2 regions of the Caulobacter sp. 05L422 genome follow, and region 1 is predicted to be linked to the other one. Evidence: predicted binding sites of a transcription regulator. Region 1 holds the regulator's gene; the other holds the start of a gene.

Region 1 (5,015 bases):
CTAGAAGGGTGTGCCTGAAGAACGTTCGACCTTGAGGTCGCGACCCGTTCTTCATGCGCGATCCCTACACCCGCAGCGGCATCAGCACGTATTTGACGCCCGGATCGGTTGGGTCGACCACCAGGGTGGGCGAGGCCGGGTCGGCGAAGCGGAACTCGGCGATCGGGCCGCCGATCTGGCCGCAGACGTCCAGCAGGTAGCGGGCGTTGAAGCCGATCTCGAAGGCTTCGCCGTCGTAGTCGACCTCGACCTCTTCGACGGCCTGGCCGGCTTCCATGTTGCGCACGGTCAGGGTGATGCGGCCCGGCTCGACGGCCAGCTTCACCGAGCGGCTCTTCTCGGCCGAGATGGTGGCCACCCGGTCGACGGCCTTGGCGAACAGGTCGTTGTCCAGCGTCAGGATCTTGGCGTTGTCGCGCGGTATGACGCGCAGATAGTCCGGGAAGGCGCCATCGATGACCTTGGAGGTCAGGGCCGCGCGGCCGAACTCGAAGCGGATCTTCTGGGCGCTGATCTGCAGGTCGACCTGCTCGCCGGCCGATTCCATCAGGCGGCGGGCCTCCTGGATGGTCTTGCGGGGCACGATCACGCCGGGCAGGCCGGCCGAGCCTTCCGGCGCGTCCATCTCGGCCAGGGCCAGGCGGTGGCCGTCGGTGGCCACGGCGCGCAGCTTGGTCACGCCGCCGTCGTTGACGGTGTGGAGGTACAGGCCGTTCAGGTAGTAGCGGGTCTCTTCGGTCGAGATCGCGAAGCGGGTCTTGTCGATCAGCCGCATCAGGTCGTTGGTGTCGACCGAGATCCGACCCGACAGGCCGTCGCTGCTCATCACCGGGAAGTCGCCGGCCGGCAGCACCGGCAGGTTGAAGCGCGAGCGGCCGGCCTGGATCACCAGGCGGGGATCGTCGCCGCTGAAGCTGAGCGAAACGTCAGAGCCGTCGGGCAGCTTGCGGACGATTTCATATAGCGTGTGGGCCGGAGCGGTGATCTGGCCGGGCCCGTCGATCTGGGCCAGGCCCTCGTCGATGATCTCCATGTCCAGGTCGGTGGCCGAGAACGACAGGGTGTCGCGATCGGCCGACAGCAGGATGTTCGACAGGATCGGGATGGTGTTGCGGCGCTCGACGACGCTCTGCACGTGACCCAGCGCCTTCAGCAGCGCCGCCCGCTCGATGGTAAGCTTCATATCTCGGTCCAGGTTCGGGGTCGCCGCCGACAGAGAGAATCCCCCCGTGGCCCCGTCATGAATGGACTTGCGACATTAGCGCAAACCGCGACCGGGGGAAGGCCTGGGTGCGGCGAAATGCGCACCCAGGCTCGGCGATAGCGCGACGGTCGGAAAGTCTTCAGCTGGCGGCGGCGCGTTCGGCCTTGGTCGGCAGCTTCCAGCCCGGGCGGATGAAGTGGCAGGTGTAGCCGTTGGGGATCCGCTCCAGATAGTCCTGATGCTCGGGTTCGGCCTCCCAGAACGGGCCGGCAGGCGCGAGTTCGGTCACCACCTTGCCCGGCCACAGGCCGGAGGCGTCGACGTCCTCGATGGTCTCCTCGGCGACCCGCTTCTGCTCGTCGTCGGCATAGAAGATCGCCGAGCGGTAGCTGAGACCCAGGTCGTTGCCCTGGCGGTTCAGGGTGGTCGGATCGTGGATCTGGAAGAAGAACTCCAGGATCTGGCGGTAGCTGATCACGGCGGGGTCGAAGATGATCTCGATCGCCTCGGCGTGGGTCCCGTGGTTGCGATAGGTGGCGTTGGGCACGTCGCCGCCGGAATAGCCGACGCGGGTCTTCAGCACGCCCGGATAGCGGCGCAGCAGGTCCTGGACGCCCCAGAAGCAGCCGCCGGCGAGGATCGCGGTTTGGGTGGTCATGGGAAGACGGCCTTTCGTCAGGGGAATGGGCGAGGCTACATGTTGGCCCTGTCGGGGTCGCGCGCAAGCGGCGCGGCCCGTTGTTGAGGGCTCATCCGTGAAGCGCGCCGCCGTCCTGCCCTCTGTCCTGTTCGTCTGCCTGGGCAACATCTGTCGCTCGCCCCTCGCCGAGGCCGCCTTCCGCGCGGAGGCCGAGCGTCGGGGCCTGGAGGTCGAGATCGATTCGGCTGGCACGGGCGGCTGGCACGTCGGCCACCCGCCGGACCGCCGGGCCCAGGCGGTGGCGCTGCGGCAAGGGATCGACATCGGCGGCTATCGCGGACGTCAGGTGAAGCCGGAAGATTTCCGTCGCTTCACCCACGTCGTCGCGCTGGACCGCGACAATCTCGCGGACCTCAAGCGGATCCGGCCATCCGATGCGACGGCGGAGCTGCTGCTGTTGCTGGACGTGGTCGAGGGTCGACAAGGCAAGTCGGTGGCCGACCCGTACTACGGCGACGACGCGGACTTCGACATCACGTGGGCCGACGCCGTGGCGGGGGCGAAGGGGCTGGCGGATCGGATCGAGGCCCAATCCTAAATCCCGCTCATCCCAGCCTTCGCCGGGATGAGCGGATATTCAAGGTCAGGCCTTGGTGTCGAACGTCCCGCCCGTATCCGCGCCGTTGCCGGCGTACGGATTGGCGCCCGCCGTCGGTTCGGCCGGCGAGTCCGGGCCCTTCGAGCCCTTGGCGGCCACGGCGACCATGGCCGGACGGACCAGGCGGCCCATCAGCTCGTAGCCGGCCTGCAGCACCTGGATGACGCCGCCCGCGGCGACTTCGTCCGAGGGCTGCTCCATCACCGCCTGGTGCAGATGGGGGTCAAACTTCTCGCCCTTGGTCGGGTCGATCTTCTTCAGGCCGTTGCGTTCGAAGGCGCCCAGCAGCTCCTTCTCGGTCATCTCGACGCCGATGATGTAGTTGGTCACCGCCGGATCCTGCGAGTCGCGCGGGCTCAGGGCCGTGGCGCGCGACAGGTTGTCGGCCACGCCCAGCAGGTCGCGGGCGAACTTCTGGATCGCATAGGCGCGGGCGTCGTTCATCTCGCGCTCGGCCCGGCGCTTGGTGTTCTCGACGTCGGCCGCGTAGCGCAGCGCCTGATCCTTCAGGGCCGCCACTTCCAGCTTCAGCGCCTCGATTTCCTGCGACGCGTCGTCGGCCTCGAAGGCCACGTCTTCGGCCGGCGTTTGTTCGTCGGTCATCTCTCAGTCCTTATCCGTCCATCATCCGGCCGAGCACGCGGGCGGTATAGTCCACCAGCGGGATCACCCGGGCATAGTTTAAGCGGGTGGGGCCGATCACGCCGATCGCCCCCAACACCTTCTGTCGGCCCGTCATATAGGGCGCCGCGATCAGGGAGGAACCCGAAAGCGAAAAGAGTCGCGTTTCGGCCCCGATGAAAATGCGCACGCCCTCGGCGGTGCGGACGTCGTCCAGCAGGCCGATCAGTTGGCCCTTCTGCTCCAGATCGTCGAACAGCCGCCGCACGCGCTCCAGGTCCTCCCGGGCGCTGGCGTCGGCCAGCAGATTGGCCCGGCCGCGGACGATCAGGGCGCGGTCGGGGTCGTCGCCGCCGCTCCAGGCGGCCAGGCCGTCCTCGACCAAACGCGCCGCCGCGGCGTCCAGTTCACGCCGGGCGGTGTCCAGCTCGGCGGCCATCTCGAGCTTGGTCTCGTTCAGGGTGCGGCCGCGCAGGCGGGCGTTGAGGAAGTTGGAGGCCTCCTGCAGCGAGGCTGGGGTGACGCCGGCCGCGCGCTTCATCAGCCGGTTCTCCACCGTGCCGTCGTCGAACACCATGATCGCCAAGGCCTGGTCGGCGCCCAGGGCCACGAACTCCACATGCTTGACCCCGCCCTCGCGGACCGGGGCGACCACCACGCCGGCCCCGCCGGCCAGGCCCGACAGGATGGCGCTGGCCTCGCCCATGGCTTCCTCGAACGAGCGGCCGTGGGCGAACAGGCGCGACTCGATCATCCGCCGCTCCTCCTCGCCGATGTCGCCCACCTCCAGCAGGCCGTCGACGAACATCCGCAGGCCCGCGTGCGTCGGAATGCGGCCGGCGCTGGTGTGGGGGGCGTCCAGCAGGCCCAACTGGGCCAAGTCCTGCATGGTGTTGCGGATCGAGGCTGGCGACAACTGCACCCCGCCGCGCGAAATGGTCCGCGAACCGACGGGTTCGCCGGTCTCCAGATAGGATTCCACGACTCGCCGGAAGATGTCGCGGGCGCGGGCGTCCAGGTCCGTGAGGCTGGGAGTCTGAGCGGAAAACCCCGAAAAGAGCTGTGTCATGTAGCCTTCGAACGCGCCGCCAGGGTCCCGGGGGAGGTCCCCTCGGGTTTCGACGGGATTGGACGACCGTCTTAACTAGGATAAGCGGCCCCATCCTATCACGCAAAGCCCCGGAGTTTCCCATGCGTCCGTCCGAACGCGCCCCAGACCAAACGCGCGAAGTCACGCTGGAAACCGGCGTCAACCGCTATGCCGAGGGCTCGTGCCTGGTCAGCTTCGGCCACACCAAGGTGCTGGTCACCGCCACGGTCGAGGAAAGCGTCCCGGGCTGGATGCGCAACAAGGGCGCCGGCTGGGTCACGGCCGAGTACGGCATGCTGCCCCGCGCCACCCACACCCGCGGCCGGCGTGAGGCCGCCCAGGGCAAGCAGAGCGGCCGCACCCAGGAAATCCAGCGCCTGATCGGCCGCTCCCTGCGCGCCGTCGTCGACATGAAGGCCCTGGGCGAACGCCAGATCAGCCTGGACTGCGACGTCATCCAGGCCGACGGCGGCACCCGCACCGCCGCCATCACCGGCGCCTGGGTCGCCCTGCGCATCGCGGTCAACTACCTGATCGAGGAAGGCGTGCTGAAGACCGACCCGATCCTGGGCCAGGTCGCGGCCATCTCCTGCGGCGTGTTCAAGGACACCCCGGTGCTCGACCTCGACTACGAGGAAGACTCCAGCGCCGAGGCCGACAGCAACTTCGTGCTGACCGACACCGGCGACATCGTCGAGGTCCAGGCCACGGGCGAAAAGCGCGGCTTCACCCGCGCCGAGTTCGACGCCCTGTTCGCCCTGGCGGAAAAGGGCATCGGCGAGCTGTTCGTGAAGCAGCGCGA
Region 2 (5,015 bases), on a different contig from region 1:
CTCTGGGAGAGGATGAAAAGCCTCTACACCAGCATCCCATGCCCGCGCAGCACCACCAGCCGGCCGGCGTTGAAGAACGGCAGCGACAGGGTGACGGCGATCATCACCTCGAAGGCCAGGCTGCTGAGGTTGAAGCGGCCCCGGGCCTTGTCCATGGCGGCCCGATCGACCAGGGCCGAGACGGCGCGGCCCAGGGCGGCGCCCATCCAGGCCATGGCCAGGGCGAAGGCCATGGCCGCGCCCACGTTCGACTGGTAGCCGAGGAACAGGGCCGCCGTGGCGTGCGACAGGATCAGCAGGCCGCCCAGGGCCCGACCCTCGGTCTTTCCCCCGGTCAGGGGAGCGGCGGAGGCCTCGTCGTCGGCGCCTTCCAGGGCGGTCAGCCCCAGCACCGAACCTGGCCGCACCAGGGTCAGGCCGCCCAACACCCCGCCGATCACGCAGGCGATCATCGCCAGGATGAGGGAAAGGCCATAGCTCGAAATGGTCACGCTGGTCTGGTCTCCAACCCTCTAGAGCCTGTCCGTTTCTGATGGAATCAGAAACGGATGAACAGGCTCTAGTTCAAACATTTAGAGCGTGACAGGCGCCGAAACCGGCATCCACTTTCGGCTGTCACGCTCTAGGCGGGCGCATGGCAAACGGCTTCCACATTGCGGCCGTCCGGGTCGAACACGAAAGCTCCATAGTAGTTGGGGTGATAATGCGGCCGAACTCCGGGCGGGCCGTTGTCCTTGCCGCCGGCCGCCAGGGCCGCGGCGTGGAAGGCGTCGACCGCCGCGCGGGTCTTGGCGACGAAGGCGATGTGCATCGGCCCGGTCAGGGCCTCTTCCTGGCTGATCCAGAAGCTGGGCTTGCCCGCCTGGATGTCGCGGCCGTCGGCGCTGGGGCCGTAGCCCAGCACTTCGGAACCGCCGGTGATCTCGGGGCCGATGCTCATCACCACGTCGATGCCCAGCGGCGCGAAGGCCGCGTCGTAGAAGGCCTTCGACCGGGCCAGGTCCGTGACCCGCAGTCCGATATGATCGATCATCAGCGCACCCTTATATGGAAGACGACCCTTCGGTCGCCGGGCTGGTCGGCCTCCCACGGCCGCTTGAGCGTGAAGGAGAGGTCGGCGCGGCCGCGCCCGGCGGCCGTGTAGCGATAGACCGCGCGGACCGGGGCGCCCGGCGCCTTGGCCTCGGTCTCGAAGCTGGAGCCGCCGGCCAGCAGGGGCGGGGCCTCGTGGTCCAGCCGCCACGCATAGCCCGTGCCGGCGTTCAGCGGCAGGGCGATCTCCAGGTCCTGGCCGGTCACAAGCTCGACCACCCCGGCGTCGGCGTCGACGTCGGTCACCGTGCGCAGCGGCGTGGGCGCGGGCGTGGCGCAGGCGCCGAGAAGAAGCAGGGTCGCCAGGATCGAGATCGTCTTCATGTCGCCGCCTTCGTCCCCATCTCTGTCCGTCGCCGGATCATCGTGCGGCCCGGGACCGATTTCGCCCACAGCAAATCGGGAGCCGTCGTCCTTGACTCCCCACACCGCCGGTCCTAACTCCAGCCCGGCGTTGGCACTCGATGGGAGCGACTGCTAACAGCGACGCTCCCCGCTTGCCGACGGACCATATCTTTAAAACCGTCCCGACGGAGATCGACCCATGAAATTTCGCCCCCTCGGCGACCGCGTCCTCGTGAAGCGTGTCGAAGAAGAAACCAAGACCAAGGGCGGGATCATCATCCCCGACACCGCCAAGGAAAAGCCGCAGGAAGGCGAAGTCGTCGCCGTCGGCCCCGGCGCCCGCAACGACAAGGGCGACATCGTCGCCCTGGACGTGAAGGCCGGCGACCGCATCCTGTTCGGCAAGTGGTCCGGCACCGAAGTGAAGGTGGACGGCCAGGATCTGCTGATCATGAAGGAAAGCGACGTCCTGGGCATCGTCGAGGCCTAAAGGCCCGACTGCTCGACCGCTTTCGAACCCAAGTTTCTCTTTTAGAAGGGCTCTCAAATGGCCGCTAAAGACGTTTATTTCTCCTCGGACGCGCGCGACAAGATGCTGCGCGGCGTCAACATCCTCGCCAACGCGGTGAAGGTGACCCTGGGCCCCAAGGGCCGCAACGTCGTGATCGAAAAGTCCTTCGGCGCTCCGCGCTCGACCAAGGACGGCGTCTCGGTCGCCAAGGAAATCGAACTGGCTGACAAGTTCGAAAACCTCGGCGCGCAGATGATCCGCGAAGTCGCCTCGAAGACCAACGACAAGGCCGGCGACGGCACCACCACCGCCACCGTCCTGGCCCAAGCCATCGTGCAAGAAGGCCTCAAGTCGGTCGCCGCCGGCATGAACCCGATGGACCTGAAGCGCGGCATCGACAAGGCCGTCCACGTCGTCGTCGACTCCATCAAGGCGTCGTCGAAGAAGGTCACCACCAACAACGAGATCGCCCAGGTCGGCACCATCTCGGCCAACGGTGACAAGGACGTCGGCGAGATGATCGCCAAGGCCATGGACAAGGTCGGCAACGAAGGCGTCATCACCGTCGAGGAAGCCAAGACCGCCGAGACCGAACTCGACGTCGTCGAAGGCATGCAGTTCGACCGCGGCTACCTGTCGCCGTACTTCATCACCAACGCCGACAAGATGGAAGTTCAGCTCGAAGAGCCGCTCATCCTGCTGTTCGAAAAGAAGCTGTCGTCGCTGCAGCCGCTGCTGCCGGTGCTGGAAGCCGTCGTCCAGTCGGGCCGTCCGCTGGTGATCATCGCCGAGGACGTCGAGGGCGAAGCCCTGGCCACCCTGGTGGTCAACAAGCTGCGCGGCGGTCTCCGCGTCGCCGCCGTCAAGGCTCCGGGCTTCGGCGATCGCCGCAAGGCCATGCTGGAAGACCTGGCCATCCTGACCGGCGCTCAAGTCGTCAGCGAAGACCTGGGCATCAAGCTCGAGAACGTCTCGCTCGACATGCTGGGCAAGGCCAAGAAGGTCACCATCACCAAGGACGACACCACCATCGTGGACGGCGTCGGTGAGAAGTCGGCCATCGAAGCCCGCATCTCGCAGATCAAGAAGCAGATCGAGGACACCACCTCGGACTACGACAAGGAAAAGCTGCAAGAGCGTCTGGCCAAGCTGGCCGGCGGCGTCGCGGTCATCCGCGTCGGCGGCTCGACCGAAGTCGAAGTGAAGGAAAAGAAGGACCGCGTCGACGACGCCCTGAACGCGACCCGCGCGGCCGTGGAAGAAGGCATCGTTCCGGGCGGCGGCGTGGCTCTGCTGAAGGCCTCCAAGGCCCTGGCGACCCTGGTCGGCGACAATGACGACCAGACCGCCGGCATCGCGATCGTCCGTCGCGCCCTGCAGGCTCCGATCCGCCAGATCGCCGAGAACGCCGGCGTCGAAGGCTCGATCGTGGTCGGCAAGATCCTGGAGAACGACAGCCCGACCTTCGGCTTCAACGCCCAGACCGAGCAGTATGTCGACCTGATCGTCGACGGCGTCATCGACCCGGCCAAGGTTGTCCGCACCGCTCTGCAGGACGCCGCCTCGGTGGCCGGCCTGCTGATCACCACGGAAGCCGCGATCGTCGAAGCCCCCAAGAAGGGCGGCGGCGCTGGCGGCCCTCCCGGCGGCGGCATGGGCGGCATGGGCGACATGGACTTCTAAGACGTCCAGGTCAGCTCAGGCTGAACGAAAGAGAAGGGCGGGACCGAAAGGTCCCGCCCTTTTTCTTTGGGGCTCTGGTGGCAAGTCCGCCGCCGTTCTGATCGTTTTTGACGCAAATGGCGCCGCTGCCTGCCCAGGTTGTGGATAACCGATCACAGCCACGTTAACTCATGCAGCGAAAATACGGCCAAGCCCGTTCCAGACTCCGCGAACGCACGCTGCGTTTCCTGGAGGGCTGGGCATGGCGCGTCACGACATCCACGAGTTCCGCGACCGGCGGTCGCCGCGTCCGGTCTTTATCGTGCTTGGGCTCGGCCTGTGGCTGGTCCTCGGCCTCGTCAGCCAGGCGGCGTTCCAGGTCCTGGGCTAGGGACCGGGCCCGAAGCGGGACTAGGGTCGATACTGCTCTTTTTGCGAGAGTATAGCCCTATATGCCAATCAAGATTGCAGGCGTACCTTGCCGGCGGGACATGCGCACGACGTGTCCGCTGGGAGAAACGCTATGCGTGACGGGCTCTCTCGCCGGTCGCCGGAGCCGCATGTGGCGGGGATCAACGTGGTCCTTGTGGATGTGGCTCTGTGGCTGCTCCTGGGTATCGCCGCCCAGGTCGCGATCCGCCTGATCCGCTGAGCGGGGCGGCGCCGCCCCAGGCGTCCCAGCAGGCGAACTTCTCCTCCTCGGTCATGTGCTCGTCCGACTGGCCCAGGCAGGCGCGCTTGTAGCGGCGGTCCTCGGCCGCCTCCCAGGCGCGACGCGCGCGACGGGCCGTGGCGGGATCCAGATACTCGCCGCCGCCCACCCGCCAGCGGGGCTCCACCGTCCTGGACAGGTCGGACCCGGTCGCGGCTGGAGCCGTGGCGAGGGGCTCGACGTCCGGCGGCGGCGGGAGGCGCGGCGAGGCCGTCGAGGTCGGCGCGCCCGCCCGGCGCGCGATCGGGGTCCGCCGCCGGTCGACCCTGGTTTCGCGCGGGTCCAGGGTGACCAGGACGGCGGGCGGATCGACCATCGGCGGCGCTTCGGGGACCAGGGTCAGCAAGGCCAGCAGGCCGGCGTTGACCGCCATGCCGACCCCGCCGGCCGCCGGCCGCGTTCTCCACCGCCCTCGCGCGATCATCGACCGGCTCCGCCCGCTTTCGTCCGAAGGTTGTGCGGAGCCGACGGACAGATTTACGGCGGCGCTTAGGCGATTGTGGCGGAGCTTGAGCCGGCGCGCGAAATCGCTACACCGGTCGCATGTTCCGCCAGCGCCCCGACGCCGATCTGATCGTTCAAGGCTGGGTCGTCGGCGTGATGGTCGAGATCGCGGGCGAACGCCTGCCGGTCCGCCACTACTTCGCCGTCGGCAAGCCCGACCGCGCCCAGGCCGAATGGGCCGCCGTCGAC

What was found. Region 1 encodes HrcA, which represses chaperone genes, less so after heat shock. Its sites were predicted from a motif close to GTTAGCANTCNNNNNNNNNGANTGCTAAC; they were not measured.
Region 2: a site for HrcA is predicted at 1,546-1,574, ahead of groES (co-chaperone GroES). Genes of this name have one in related genera too.

The regions. Positions count from the first base shown of each region.
Region 1 is NZ_JBFTOB010000016.1:119,137-124,151, forward strand. Features, by position in the region: gene dnaN (DNA polymerase III subunit beta) at 65-1,183, opposite strand; gene msrA (peptide-methionine (S)-S-oxide reductase MsrA) at 1,344-1,862, opposite strand; gene AC1DMQ_RS16410 (low molecular weight protein-tyrosine-phosphatase) at 1,960-2,442, shown strand; gene grpE (nucleotide exchange factor GrpE) at 2,488-3,105, opposite strand; gene hrcA (heat-inducible transcriptional repressor HrcA) at 3,116-4,192, opposite strand; gene rph (ribonuclease PH) at 4,315-5,015, shown strand, end outside.
Region 2 is NZ_JBFTOB010000001.1:15,067-20,081, forward strand. Features, by position in the region: gene AC1DMQ_RS00060 (DUF4345 family protein) at 24-485, opposite strand; gene AC1DMQ_RS00065 (VOC family protein) at 623-1,033, opposite strand; gene AC1DMQ_RS00070 (protease inhibitor I42 family protein) at 1,033-1,416, opposite strand; gene groES (co-chaperone GroES) at 1,637-1,927, shown strand; gene groL (chaperonin GroEL) at 1,985-3,631, shown strand; gene AC1DMQ_RS00085 (hypothetical protein) at 3,873-4,001, shown strand; gene AC1DMQ_RS00090 (hypothetical protein) at 4,183-4,746, opposite strand; gene AC1DMQ_RS00095 (hypothetical protein) at 4,866-5,015, shown strand, end outside.